2 regions of the Arthrobacter sp. UYP6 genome follow, and region 1 is predicted to be linked to the other one. Evidence: predicted binding sites of a transcription regulator. Region 1 holds the regulator's gene; the other holds the start of a gene.

The links. Region 1 encodes LexA, which represses DNA repair genes until DNA is damaged. Its sites were predicted from a motif close to TCGAACANNTGTTCGA; they were not measured.
Positions count from the first base shown of each region.
Region 2: ABIB35_RS12915 (HNH endonuclease signature motif containing protein) is a predicted target of LexA. The motif match lies at 4,212-4,227, and genes of this name have one in related genera.

Region 1 is NZ_JBEPPM010000007.1:126,110-133,208, forward strand. It holds gene miaA (tRNA (adenosine(37)-N6)-dimethylallyltransferase MiaA) at 1-486, shown strand, start outside; gene dapF (diaminopimelate epimerase) at 483-1,433, shown strand; gene ABIB35_RS08075 (class I SAM-dependent methyltransferase) at 1,480-2,088, opposite strand; gene hflX (GTPase HflX) at 2,208-3,779, shown strand; gene ABIB35_RS08085 (ATP-dependent DNA helicase) at 3,772-5,832, shown strand; gene lexA (transcriptional repressor LexA) at 5,970-6,686, opposite strand.
Region 2 is NZ_JBEPPM010000014.1:86,388-93,486, reverse strand. It holds gene ABIB35_RS12960 (cytochrome) at 88-969, opposite strand; gene ABIB35_RS12955 (alpha/beta fold hydrolase) at 1,184-2,272, shown strand; tRNA gene ABIB35_RS12950 (tRNA-Val) at 2,538-2,612, opposite strand; tRNA gene ABIB35_RS12945 (tRNA-Gly) at 3,210-3,283, shown strand; tRNA gene ABIB35_RS12940 (tRNA-Cys) at 3,346-3,419, shown strand; tRNA gene ABIB35_RS12935 (tRNA-Val) at 3,443-3,514, shown strand; tRNA gene ABIB35_RS12930 (tRNA-Gly) at 3,551-3,624, shown strand; tRNA gene ABIB35_RS12925 (tRNA-Val) at 3,669-3,740, shown strand; tRNA gene ABIB35_RS12920 (tRNA-Gly) at 3,768-3,841, shown strand; gene ABIB35_RS12915 (HNH endonuclease signature motif containing protein) at 4,259-5,920, shown strand; gene ABIB35_RS12910 (antitoxin) at 6,093-6,350, shown strand; gene zapE (cell division protein ZapE) at 6,621-7,099, opposite strand, start outside.

The DNA.
Region 1 (7,099 bases):
GGGCGGCTCCGCACCGTGGATCCGGTGTCCGCCGACCGGCTCGGCGACGGCCGCCGCGTGGTGCGCGCACTGGAGGTCCATCAGCTGACCGGCCAGCCGTTCAGCTCCTTTATGCCAGCCCGGGAGTACTTCCAGCCGGCCGTCCAGATTGGTCTGAGTGTGGAGCGCGGTCTGCTGCACCGCCGGCTGGCCGCGCGGGTGGACCAGATGGTGGACCGCGGCCTGCTCGCCGAAGTTCAAACCCTGGCCGGCCGGGGGCTGCGCGAGGGGCGGACCGCCGGCCGGGCGCTGGGCTATTCGCAGTTCCTACGCGTGCTCGACGGCGAGTCAACAGTTGCGCAGGCCACGGAACAGACAGTGGTCGCCACCCGGCAGTTCGCCCGCCGCCAGCTGACCTGGTTCCGGGCCGACCCGCGCATCACCTGGCTCGACTGGGATGATCCCGAACTGACCGCCAAGGCTGCCGCCGCTATCCTTGAACAGTGAACACAACTCTTTCCGCCGCACTGTCCGCTTCCGGCCTGCCAGCCTCCCTGGCCGGCCTGCCCTTCGCCAAGGGCCACGGCACCGGCAATGACTTTGTCCTGGTTGCCGACCCCGAGGGTGGCCGCGACATCACCGCCGCCGAAGTTGCGGCCGTGTGCGACCGGCACCGCGGTATCGGTGCCGACGGTTTTATCCGGGCCGTGCGCTCGGAGCATCTGCCGGAGGGACAGGGTCTGCTGCAGACCGACCCCGGAGCCGAATGGTTCATGGATTACCGCAATTCGGACGGCAGTATTTCCGAAATGTGCGGCAACGGGGTCCGGGTTTTTGTCCACTTCCTGCTCGCCGAGGACCTTGTCCACCTGGCGGAAGGGGAAACCCTGACCATCGGTACCCGTGCCGGCATCAAGACCGTCACCCGGGTTCAGAGCGGCTACGCCGTGGACATGGGCCCGTGGGAGTTCATCTACCCCGACCACGCAGCAGCTAAGGCCATGGACGCCGTCGTTAACGCCGCAGGTCTGGAGGTGCCCCGCCCCGGGCTGTCCGTCAGCATGGGAAATCCGCACACCGTGGTGGCCCTGGCGGAGCTGTCCGAACTCGCCGCCACCAGCCTCGTGGCCGCACCCTCCGTGCAGCCGGAACCGGAGAACGGCACCAACGTGGAATTTGTAGTGCCTGCCGAGCCGCTGGTCGAAAACGGTGTGGGACTGCTGACGATGCGTGTGCATGAACGCGGTGTGGGGGAGACCCTTTCCTGCGGCACCGGCGCCTGTGCCGCCGCCGTCGCCATCCGTTTCTGGGCCGGCCGGGACGCTCCGAACGACTGGGCAGTAACGGTACCCGGCGGCGTCGTGGGCGTCCGTTTCCTGACCGCCGAAGACGGCCGCGAACACGTGGAACTCAGCGGCCCCGCTGTGCTCGTGGCACGCGGGACCCTGCTCTAGCCAGCGGCCGGGATTCTAAAAGCCGGCTGATCAGTCAGCTGGCTTCTCAGCGGCGCTCAATCTTCAGGATGCGGAAGGACTTGGCCGTGCTGTGGCGGGCCACCGAGTAGTCCGAGCCCAGCTGCTCGGCAATCCACTTCTGCAGCGAATCCGCGCCAAGGTTCTTCTGAACCACCAGCCACGCGCTTCCTTCCGGAGCCAGGCGGGGGAGCCACAGGAGCAGCAGGGCATGGAGTTCCTCCTTGCCGATACGGATGGGCGGATTGGACCAGATGGTCTCGAACCGCAGCTGTGGGTCGACCTCTTCGGGCCGGGACGCAGTGACGTTGTCCAGTCCCAGAGCGGCGGCATTGTCTCGGGTCAGGGCCAGACACCGTTCGTTGACGTCCACGGCGTAGACGCGGGCTGCGGGGGATTTCAGCGCCATGGTCAGTGCCACCGGACCCCAGCCGCAGCCGATGTCCAGCAGATTGCCGGTGGGGGAGGGTGCCGGGACTTCGTCAAGGAGGATCACCGTGCCCTTGTCAATGGCGTCGGGGCTGAAGATGCCGCCGGCGGTGACAAGCGTACGCTCGCGGCCGTCGAGTGTGACATGAAGCGGCCGGCGGACCTCGGGACCCGAAGGCTGTGAACTGAAGTAATGGTCTGAACCCATAACAAACCAGATTAGTGCGTCTGCGGCAGGCAGCGGAAACCGGATTCAGCGGCAAGAGATCACGCCCCCAAATGTCCGTGCACTGACTTACCATGGAGAACACGGCTTATAAGGAGAATATGACCATCAACAATTCCCGTCCTGGCACGTCCGGTTCCGCCCAGCCCAACCCGGAGCTGAGCCCCGAAGACATCCAGGGGGTCATTGACAGGATCCTCGCCAAGGAAAGTGCCGCGGACGCCAAGACGCCCGCCCGCGACGCTCCGCGCGGCAGGGCTCAGGCCCTGTCCCGCGAGGACGCAGGGCATTCGGTGCACGACGGCGACCAGGAAGATCTGCGCGAGCGGCACGCGCTGCGGCGTGTTGCCGGTCTCTCCACCGAACTTGAAGACGTCACCGAGGTTGAGTACCGCCAGCTGCGCCTGGAACGTGTGGTGTTGGCAGGGCTGTGGAGCGAAGGAACAGCTGCCGACGCCGAGAACTCCCTGCAGGAACTGGCAGCCCTCGCCGAGACGGCAGGCTCCGAGGTCCTGGACAGCATCATCCAGCGGCGGCTGAAGCCGGACCCGGGCACCTTCCTGGGCTCGGGCAAGGCCCAGGAGCTCAAGGACATCGTGATGGCCACGGGTGCGGACACCGTCATCGTGGACAGCGAACTGGCTCCTTCACAGCGCCGCGGACTGGAAGACATCGTCAAGGTCAAGGTCATTGACCGCACGGCATTGATCCTGGACATTTTTGCCCAGCATGCCAAATCCCGCGAGGGTAAGGCCCAGGTGGAACTGGCCCAGCTTGAATACCTGCTGCCGCGCCTGCGTGGCTGGGGCGAATCCATGTCCCGCCAGGCCGGCGGCCAGGTCGGCAGCGCCAGCGCCGGCATGGGTTCCCGCGGTCCAGGTGAAACCAAAATTGAACTGGACCGGCGGAAGATCCGCACCCGGATGGCAAAGCTGCGTCGCGAAATTGCGGATATGAAGCCTGCGCGGGAGACCAAGCGCGCCAACCGGCAGCGCAACCAGGTTCCCTCGGTGGCCATTGCCGGCTACACCAACGCCGGCAAGTCCTCGCTGCTGAACCGGCTCACGGATGCCGGTGTCCTGGTGGAGAACGCCCTGTTCGCCACCTTGGATCCCACCATCCGCAAGGCACAGACCGAAGACGGCATCGGCTACACCCTGGCGGACACCGTCGGGTTTGTGCGGTCCCTGCCGACGCAGCTTGTGGAGGCCTTCCGCTCCACGCTGGAAGAAGTGGCGGACGCGGACCTGATCCTGCACGTCGTGGATGCCTCCCATCCTGACCCGGAGGGTCAGATCGCTGCGGTCCGCACCGTGCTGACCGATGTCGATGCCCGTAAGATTCCGGAAATCATTGTGCTGAACAAGGCCGATGCTGCGGATCCGTTTGTGCTGGAACGGCTGCGGCAGAAGGAACGCCGCCATGTGGTGGTCTCCGCCCGCACCGGCGAAGGCATCGACGAACTCCTGCAGGCCATCTCCGAAGGCATTCCCCGCCCCGCGGTGGATTTGACACTGATGGTGCCCTACGAGCGCGGGGACGTGGTGTCACGGCTACATAGCCCGGACACCGAAATCCTCTCCGTGGACCATTCCGAAACCGGAACCCGGCTGCACGTCATGGTCCGCGAAGGCCTCGCTGCTGAACTGGAGCCGTTCGTCACCCATGAGTAAAGACACCACCGGCGAAGTCCTGGAACTGCTGGACACCGCCGTTGCCGGCATGGGTGGACAAAACCGCCCGGGCCAGCATGAAATGGCCCGGCAGGTCACGCAGGCCATTGATGAGGGCCAGCACCTGCTGGTCCAAGCCGGCACCGGAACCGGCAAGTCCCTGGCCTATCTGGTGCCGCTGATCCATCACGCGCTGGAGAGCACCAAGCCCACGCTCGTGTCCACCGCCACGCTGGCCCTGCAGTCCCAGATTGTGGGCCGGGACCTGCCCCGGCTGCTCAAGACGCTCAAGCCCAAGCTGCCCCGGGACGTTGACGTGGCGCTGCTCAAGGGCCGCAGCAACTATGTCTGCCTGCACAAGACCGGCGGAGGATTCCCGGAAGAGGAAGATCCCGCCGGGGCTCTCTTCACCCTGGGCGATGACCACGGTGTGGCCCACCCCGCGCCCGCTCCCACCTCCGCCATGGGTCGTGAAGTGATGCGGCTGCGCGAGTGGGCCGAGGAAACGGACACCGGTGACCGGGATGATCTGGTGCCCGGTGTCAGCGACCGTGCCTGGCGGCAGGTGTCGGTGACCTCCATGGAGTGCCTCGGCGCGCAGAAATGCCCGGTGGCCGCAGAGTGCTTCAGCGAGCGGGCCCGCGCCTCCGCCGCAGTGGCCGACGTCGTTATCACCAACCACGCGATGCTGGCCATTGCCGCCTTTGAGGGTCTGGCCGTGCTGCCGGATTATGACGTGGTGGTGATCGATGAGGCCCACGAACTGCAGGACCGGGTCACCGGTGCTGTCACCGGACAGTTGTCCGGGACGGTTGTCACCGCCGCCGTGACAGCTGCGCGCAAGCACACCTCCGCCAGCGTGGAGGAACTGGCACAGGCGGCACGAGCCTTCGAGAAGTCCCTGGAGAATATTCCCTCCGGCCTGCTGGCCAGCGGACTGAACGAAGAGCAGGAACAGGCGGTGGGCCGGATCCGTGAAGCCTGCCGGGTGGCACTTTCCGATTCCAAGCCCGAGCCTGGCGAAACCGCCGACGGCGGCCGCCAGACGGCGCGCTCCCGGCTGATGGCTGTGCTGACCGTCTGCGAACGGCTGGTGTCGGCTCCGGCCGCCGGTGAGGTGATCTGGGCTTCGAGGCCCAGCTCCTTCTCGCCGTCGGGCGGGTTCTCACCGCCGGATGAAACTGCTCCGGCCACGTTGAACGTTGCGCCGCTGTCCGTGGCAGGACGGCTGCGGGAAGGGCTCTTCGACGGCCACACGGTGGTCCTGACCTCGGCCACCCTGGCCATCGGCTCCGAATTTGGCCCGGTTGCCGGAGCCCTGGGCCTGCTTGGTCCCGGAGCTCCATCGTGGACCGGAACCGACGTCGGCAGTCCCTTCGACTATCCACGCCAGGGTGTCCTTTACGTGGCCAAGGACCTGCCCAAGCCTGAGCGGGGCACCTCCGAAGCGCAGCTGGATGAGATTGAAGCGCTGCTTCGGGCTTCCAACGGCGGCGCCCTGGGTTTGTTCTCCTCGCGCCGGGCAGCCGAGGACGCGGCGGATGCCATGCGCGGCCGGGTGGACTTTCCCATCCTGTGCCAGGGGGAATCCTCTATGTCCTCACTCGTGAAGCAGTTCTCGGAGGAACCCGACACCTGCCTTTTCGGCACGATGTCCCTCTGGCAGGGCGTGGACGTTCCGGGGGCCGCCTGCCGGCTCGTACTGATCGACCGCATACCCTTTCCCCGCCCGGATGATCCCCTGATGACCGCACGCACCCGTGCGGTGGCCAAAGCCGGGGGCAACGGCTTCATGTCCGTCGCTGCCACCCATGCTGCAGTGCGTCTGGCCCAGGGCGCCGGCCGGCTCATCCGTGCCTCCGGGGACCGCGGCGTGGTCGCCGTCCTCGACTCACGGCTGGCCACGGCACGCTACGGGGGCTTCCTGCGCGCGGCGCTGCCGCCCTTCTGGTCCACCACCGACCGCTCAGTGGTGCTCTCGGTGCTGGGACGCCTGGCTGAGCAATCGGCGGCCGAGGAGCTCACAGCGCAGAAGCAGGGCGCACGGAAGTAGGCGCTGGGAAGTCGACAGGCACAAGAAGAAGGCAGCAGATACGCAAATGGCGGCCGGAAGAAATTCCGACCGCCATTTTTGTTGTCCGGGAGCGCTCCAATGGCCCCTGCTGGAAAGCCCCCGCTGGAGAGCCCCCGCTAGAGCGAACGCATCACCGAGACAACTTTGCCCATGATGACGGCGTGATCGCCCACGATGGGCTCGTAGCGGGTGTTCTGGGGCAGCAGCCAGGTGTGGCCGTTGCGCTGCCGGAAGGTCTTGACCGTGGCCTCGTCATCAAGCAGAGCGGCCACGATGTCACCGTTCTCGGCTGTTGGCTGCCGGCGGACAACCACCCAGTCGCCGTCACAGATGGCGGCGTCCACCATGGAGTCTCCCGAGACCTTGAGCATGAAGAGGTCGCCGTGGCCCACCAGCTGGCGGGGCAGCGGCATGATGTCCTCCACGACCTGCTCGGCCAGAATCGGACCGCCGGCGGCAATACGGCCTACCAGGGGGACCATGGCGGTGTCCACGGAGGTGGAAAGTTCGGTTACTGATGCCAGTGCCGGCGCCGGAGTGGCGGCGTTGGCCCCGTCCGTGGACAGACGGTCGGAGGCGGCGGGCGCGGGCTGTCCGCTGGCTGCGGCTCCGTCCTCCGCCGCCTCAGGGGTTCCCGCGTTGCCGTCGCGAAGCATCAGGGGGATGAGGATCTCCATGGCACGGGGACGCTTGGGGTCGCGGCGGATGTAGCCGAGCTTCTCCAGCTGCATGAGCTGATGGGTGACGCTGGAAAGGCTGGCCAGACCTACGGTGTCTCCGATTTCCCGCATGGTGGGCGGGTACCCGTTGGTGCTCACAGACCGCTGGATCATTTCCAGGACGGTTTTCTGCCGAGGAGTGAGCCCCTTGGCACGCGCACGGGTGCCTGCGGCAGCTGGCTTGTTGGTGCTGTCTTCGGAAGCAGTCCTGCGGGCCACGTGGGGTTCCCTTCGGGTCAGCTGGTCCGGGCGTTGCCGGAGCTGGTCGGTAAATGGTCGATCGGGTAAAAGGCGGAACCGGAACGCTGTGCAAGCCGTGCCGGCGGTTATGTCAGAGGTAGCTGGTTCAGTGGTGCTGACGAACCGATCCGGAGCTCACGCTCCGGGAGCGGCCCGACCAAAACCGGGTAAACCTCTCCCTCGTCCTCAACGCTAAGGGAGCGGAGCAACGTTTTCAAACATTTGTTCGAGCGAGTCTCGACTTTGTTAGTAGATAGGTGCTAGAAATGAGTCAGCAAGAGTCGAAC
Region 2 (7,099 bases), on a different contig from region 1:
GCCGGCGCGGACGGCATCGCACGCCGGGCGCGGGCGGCATCGCACGCCGGCGATCCGCTGCAGCCTCATCAGCCTTCCCCGTTTCGCTCAGGTGGACGACGCCTGGGGTGCACGGACAGCATGTGCCCCGGCGGGCGGCGGAGCGATGGGCAGGAGCGCACTGCCGGCAGCAGCGACGTCGTACGAGGTTTGCCAGAGCCGGCGCAGTGCGCAGAACTTGAACCAGTGCTGCGGAAGAACTGCGGGGTTGGCGCGCATTGGACGGACTTCGGTCTGCCCCACGGCAACGCCAAGCAGCAGCGGATCCTCGCCGTAGGCCCACGGCTCCCAGATGCCCTTGCCGGCATCCACAAGCGACTCCTTGGCCTTCATGCCCGCTACCAGCTGCATGACCACCTTGTCATCCAGCGGCTTGACCTGCCCGTCGCGGTCAGTGTTCTTGGTCTTGTAATCGATCAGGCAAAGCCGTCCGTTGATGCGGGCCACGAGGTCCAGGGTTCCGGCGTATCCCAGTTCGTCATTCCAGACGGTGATTTCCGGTGCCAGCGGCTCCACCTCATAAAGGTCCCACCACTCATCAAAGCGGTCTGCGAACTGATGCTCTCCATGTTCCAGGAGCGCGGTGCGGGCTGCTTCAAGCTCATGCGGAAGATCCAGGGCACGGAGAGAAACCTGCTCGCAGTAATAGTGGACCCGTGTACCGCGTTCGGCGGCCTGGTCGCGGTAGCGTTCTGAGGCGCGCGAGGCTTCCTTGACCAGGCTGCGCAGCGCTCCCGGGTTGCCCAGGCTTGCCGGGAGCTTGGGATCCTTGACTATGGCAGTGGCAGCCATGTAGCTGTGCCAGCCGTCCAGCGAGGTGGAACCCTGCGCAATCACCGTGGTGATGGACGGTACCGTAGGCGGCTCAGAAAGGGACCGGGAGTACATCCGCCCGAATTCTGTTGCATGTGCAAGAGCTGGTTCAGTCATATCTTCAGTTTGCCACCCCGCACCGACATCGGTTCGCAGGCCGGCCAGCGGGGCACAAACCATGAACCGGGATAGTGGCGAAATCTGCCTTCACTTCTTGAAGAGGCAATAAGGGGGTTCGCTGGCAGCTTGGATGGGTCAATGCCCTCTCTGGATTGTTTTCAGATGGACGCGTAATCTGACCGCGCCAGGTGTCCTCCCATAAGGAGTTGCGATGAACAATTTTCCTCAGGACTACGAGACGTTCGACCTTGGCGAGTTCCAGACACAGCACGGCGCAACGTTGCGCGGTGCTCAACTCGCCTACAAAACTTTCGGAGAGCTCAACTCAGATAAGAGCAATGTGATTGTGTGCCCAACGTGGTATTCCGGGCGGCATTGGGACAACGAGTGGATGATCGGCGAGGGCATGGCTCTGGACCCCGCGAAATACTTCATTGTCATTCCGAACATGCTCGGCAACGGGGTTTCGACTTCGCCGAGCAACATGGCACCACCCTATGACCGAGCACGGTTTCCCAAGGTGACCTTTTACGACCAAGTCCAGGCTCAGCACAAACTGCTCACCGAACGGTACGGCATCGAACGGATAGCCCTGGTGACAGGTTGGTCGATGGGAGCCGGGCAAACTTACCAGTGGGCAGTCAGTCACCCTGACATGGTTGAGCGGGCCGCTCCATTCTGCGGCTCCTCCAAGACGAGCGTTCACAACTTTGTATTTCTTGAAGGGGTCAAAGCAGCGCTCACTACCGATGACGCATTCAAAGGGGGGTGGTATGAAAGGCAGCCCGAAAAGGGACTACGCGCTGCGGCGCGCGTTTACGCCGGTTGGGGCTTCTCACAGGCCTTCTACTGGGAGGAGACCTATCGTGAAGAGTGGAAGTCTCTTCGACTTCGCACGTCCCTCCGCTTCTCATCCCTGGAGGACTTCCTCGTGACCTACTGGGAAGGGCACTTCCTAGGTGGCGGACCTATTCTCCACGAGCGCGATACGAACGACCTGCTCGCCATGCTATGGACCTGGCAGTACGGCGACATTGGGGCAACACCGGGCTTTGACGGGGACCACATCAAGGCGCTGCGGTCCATACGTGCCCGACTGATCGCGATGCCGGGAGAAAAAGACCTCTACTTCCCACCGGAAGATGAGGAATTTGCATCTCAGTACATCGAGAAAGGCGAGGTGCGTCGGATCCCCGGCGTGTGGGGGCACTTCGCCGGTATTGGCGACAATCCGGTCGATTCCGCATTCATTGACGCTGTCCTCAAGGAGCTTCTGGCCGGTGAGAGCGGGCTGGCTTAGGCCGAGGTTCCACCTGTCGCTGCTGTCTATTCTCGGCCTTCCGGACGGGGCGCCGCGGGTTCTTTATGTGGGTGGCGCTCCGTACCGGAACACTGGCGATGTTGGTCGGCGGGCTCCTGGGAGGCAAAATCCGATAACTTGTTGGGCGCCGTCTGGCCTGCCCACCTCTCTTAGGACCAGCCTCTCTTAGGAGGACCCACCATGCGTGCCAAATAGAAACAGCCCCTGATCCAGTGTTTCCACTAGCCAGAGGCTGTTTTCATGTTGGTGGGCGATACTGGGTTCGAACCAGTGACCTCTTCGGTGTGAACGAAGCGCGCTACCACTGCGCCAATCGCCCCCTGTGCCGCTGTCATTTCCATAACTGCAACGTGTAAAGATGCTAGCCCAGATCGCCGCTGGCTCCAAACCGGTCAACGACGGCCGGTGCCGCCGTCGTCCCGCCGTCGTCCATGCACCCAGACTTTCTTCCCCGCGCTGGGGCCCGGGGTCGCCCGGGGTCGCCCGGGCGACTGCCATAACGGAGCGGCCATTTAGCCGGCAGCCTGCAATCAGGAGTAAGCACGGACGTAACGCGCAGATCAACCAGCGGCAGGAAGTGCAGGCCGGCCCAGTATCTTGGGCAGCGTCTGACCACGCTGCCAACTGATCCGACCTCTCCCCCTCCCGCCTGCTGGGCCGTTGAGCGCACTACGGAAGGTAATACGCACCGATAAGGGCCTCGACGACGGGACGCCCGGGTACCGGATGATCCGCAGCACCAGGCGTTCACCTGCTGCTTTACCACGGAACGCCCCATGATCGGACCACTTCCGGACCCCAGGCCCGATTGGACGAAATACGAATAGTCCTATAGAGTTTTTCTTCGTTGGAAAGCGGGAGTTCGCCGCGAAAAGCGAAAGCGATTCGGGACGGAATACCTCAACTTTTACAGCATGCGGACGTAGCTCAGCTGGCTAGAGCACCACCTTGCCAAGGTGGATGTCGCGGGTTCGAATCCCGTCGTCCGCTCGCAAGTCACTGTACAAGCCGGTTGATCCTAACCGGTCGGCCTATGCTTATGCTGCGGTCACGGTGGGGTGGCCGAGAGGCGAGGCAGCGGCCTGCAAAGCCGTATACGCGGGTTCGAATCCCGTCCCCACCTCCACAGAGGATTTGCAAGCCCTTTGGGCGCGATTGGCGCAGCGGTAGCGCGCTTCCCTGACACGGAAGAGGTCACTGGTTCGATCCCAGTATCGCGCACTACAGTTTGGCGCCTTGGTGCACAACTGTGTTTTTGCGGACGTAGCTCAGCTGGCTAGAGCACCACCTTGCCAAGGTGGATGTCGCGGGTTCGAATCCCGTCGTCCGCTCTCTTGACCGCATCGGGTCACCTCCGGGAGATCTGATGTTTCAAGCGCGATTGGCGCAGCGGTAGCGCGCTTCCCTGACACGGAAGAGGTCACTGGTTCGATCCCAGTATCGCGCACGGACAACTTCCGGTTGTCTTGTTTTTGCGGACGTAGCTCAGCTGGCTAGAGCACCACCTTGCCAAGGTGGATGTCGCGGGTTCGAATCCCGTCGTCCGCTCGCACAGTTGCTCTTCGGAGCAGCATTCAGATGGAGCAGGCCATTTATCTGGCCTGCTCCTTCTGCGTTTAAGTCGGTCGCCGCTACGTGAGGTATTGGCCACATCGCGGGCTTTGGCGGCAGCGGGGGCTGGCAACTGTTGGTCGATGATGAACGACGGCGAGGGTGATCTCGCTAACGACTGCGGCGCCGGTAGCGGTCTCGCTAGCGACGCTGGCGATGACGGTAGCGGTCTCGCTAGCGGCGGCGACGGCGGCGGTGATCTCGCCAACAACGGCGACTGTAGCTCCGCCCTCCCCTGGCCGGTTGCCCGCGTTCCTCCTCCACAGACATGGATGAGCGCCCGAAGGCCGAATGTTCTCCACAAAATTCGAAACTACTTTCGAATATGACGGCCGTTACTGAGATTCTTGGGTTATGGAAGATGATCTGCAAGACCGGACCCTTGGCCGGGCGCATACCGTTCCGGCGGACGATCCATCGCTCCGTTCAACTGGCCTTGAGTCTGATTTCTCTCCTTCCACCGGCCGTTCCGACTCGCCGAATGCGGCACTGCGCACCCTCGTTTCCAGCGTGCAAGTCATTGTGCACGACCTCAATGAACAAATTCCCCTCCTTTCTTCAGCGGAACTGATCTCCCTCGCAGCGGATGTCGAGGCACTTTCCCGTATTGTCGATCACCTGCAGATAGCCGCGGCCGCTGGCGTCGACCGGGCACGGATATGCTCCGCCATCACCGATTCCTGGACCATTTCCTCCGGAGAGGTCCAGCAGGAATATAAGAACACCGCCGAATATCTGCGCCACCGGCTTCGGATCAGCAGCAGGGAAGCGTGGAGACGGGTTCGTCTTGGTTCTTCACTTACATCCTCAACAGGCATTTCCGGCCAAAAAATCGTACCGGAGTTTGCGGTAGTGGCAGCGTCCGCGGCGCAAGGCCAGCTGTCGGGCGAAGCAGCGCAACTGATCAGTATGGCATTGAAGCGTGTCCAGGGATGCGGTACCCGGGAGGACCGCGCTGCCATGGAAACCGCGTTGACTGAAGTGGCTGTCAGTCAGGATCTGGATGCACTCAATGTGGTTGCCCATGCCTGGATCAACCACCTCGATCCGGACGGAACTGAACCGTCTGAGCAGCAAAAGGCCGAGCTGCAGGGCCTGTTTATCCGCCGGAAGTACCGTGGGCTGCATCGGCTGGACATTTTTGCCTCCGAAGACCAATTCGAGACCCTTATGACGGCGCTGTCGCCTGAGGCTAACCCGCGGACCGGCGGAACAGCGTCTGCAGAGGGCACCTGCGCAGACGTTGAGGGCAAGGAACGTGCTGTTCCCGCTGATCCCCGCAGCTATCCGCAGAAGTGCTTGGACGGCTTGGTGGCCTCCTGCCGGATGGCCCTCGCCGCCGGCCAGCTCCCTGCCAGCGGCGGGTCCAAACCGCAAGTCCTTGCTGTCATTCCCTATGACCAGCTAAGCGACCGCCTCAAGAGGACAACCAGAATGCGCCCGACTAGTTTCCCCGGCACAAACGGGATGCACGGCACAACCGGTTCACCACCAGACGAGTCCTGGATGTCCGCCTCGGCTCGGGATGAGAGTGAGGCAGGTGCGGGAAGGACACCTGCGGACAGGACTCCGGAAGGCGGAATACTGGCTTTCTCCGGGCCCGTTCCGGCTCGCCAGATCCGCCGCATCGCCTGTGACGCGGACATTATCCCGGTAGTCCTCAGCGGGGAGGGCCGCATTCTCGACGTTGGAACTGCCGCCCGCTATTTTCCGCCGTATCTGAGGAGGGCACTTGTTGCCAGGGATCGGGGGTGCGCTTTCCCCGGCTGCACCGCGCCTGCCCCTTGGTGCGAAGCCCACCACATCGAGTATCACTCCCATGGAGGGACCACCAGCACGGACAACGGCGTGCTCCTGTGCGGATTCCATCATCATCTGATCCATCGGGAGAAGTGGCGGATCACAGTTCGGCGCGGGTCCCCTTGGTTCACACCACCCACCTATGTGGATCCCTTCCAAGCGCCACTAAAAAACACCTACTTTCATCCCCTCCGCCCACATCGGCAAAGGGCATAGAACCGGCACAGGCACGGAACAGCCGCCGGCGCTGGCGACGCTGTGCCCACACCGACCCGAGCGAACGATCAAGAAATCCGATAGCTCCGGTTCTTGGCCCTTATACTCAGGGGGCTTACCATTGACGGTGAACGGGAAACGTTTGGTTTCCCCTGCGTAAAGGAGGTGGTCCATGTCTTTATTTGACGGGCTCAAGGGCAAGGCCGGAGAGCTGAAGGACAAGGCGACCGAGCTTGTGGGCGAGAATGCCGACAAGATCAAGGGCGGCATCGATCAAGCAGGGAAATTCGCCGATGAGAAGACCGGCGGAAAGTACTCTGACAAGATCGACGGCTTCCAGAACAAGGCCTCGGAAGCGGTAGACAAGGTCGACCGCAAGCAGGGGCCCGACACGGGAACCGAACCCGGAACGACTCCTCCGGCCGTATAAGCTTCAGAGCACGACAGAAGGGTCCCGGTACCGCCTCGCGGCAGTACCGGGACCCTTCGTCATCGAGTGCCGTGTCGTCAAGAGCCGTGTCGTTGTTAGGTGCCGTGTCGTTGTTAGGTGCCGTGTCGTTGTTAGGTGCCGCGCGGTCGTTAAGTGCCATGCCGGCGAAGACCCCGGTGGTCCTACAGCCGCTGGTCGAAGCTCGCCTAACTAGCAGCCGCTCCCGGGAGGCACCAATGGCCCACCTCCGCGGTGAAGTCCGGTGACAGACTATGCAGCTTCTCCGGTCTGGCCTTCGCGTGCCAGAGCAGTGAGGCGGGACACGGCCCGGAAGTACTTCTTCATGTATCCGCCGTTCATCATTTCCTCGGTGAAGAGCTGATCAAACGGAACGCCGCTGGCAAGGATGGGAACGTCCTTGTCGTAGAGCCGGTCGGCAAGGACCACAAAACGCAAGGCAACCGACTGCTCGGTGATGGTGTCCACGTTATGCCAGGACACGGCGTCGATCCCGTCAATGAGCTGACGGTACCGGCTCGGATGAACGCTGGAGAGATGATTGATGAGGGTGCTGAAATCGTCGTCGGCAACCACCTTGCCGGTGAACTCCGCGGCCACGCGGCTCTCAAGTTCCTCCTCACTGACGGGATCCGGAGACTGCGGCAGACCGCGATGGCGGTAGTCCTCCCCATCGATGCGCACAACATCGAACTGGTCGGCCAGGACCTGGATCTCGCGCTGGAAATCAA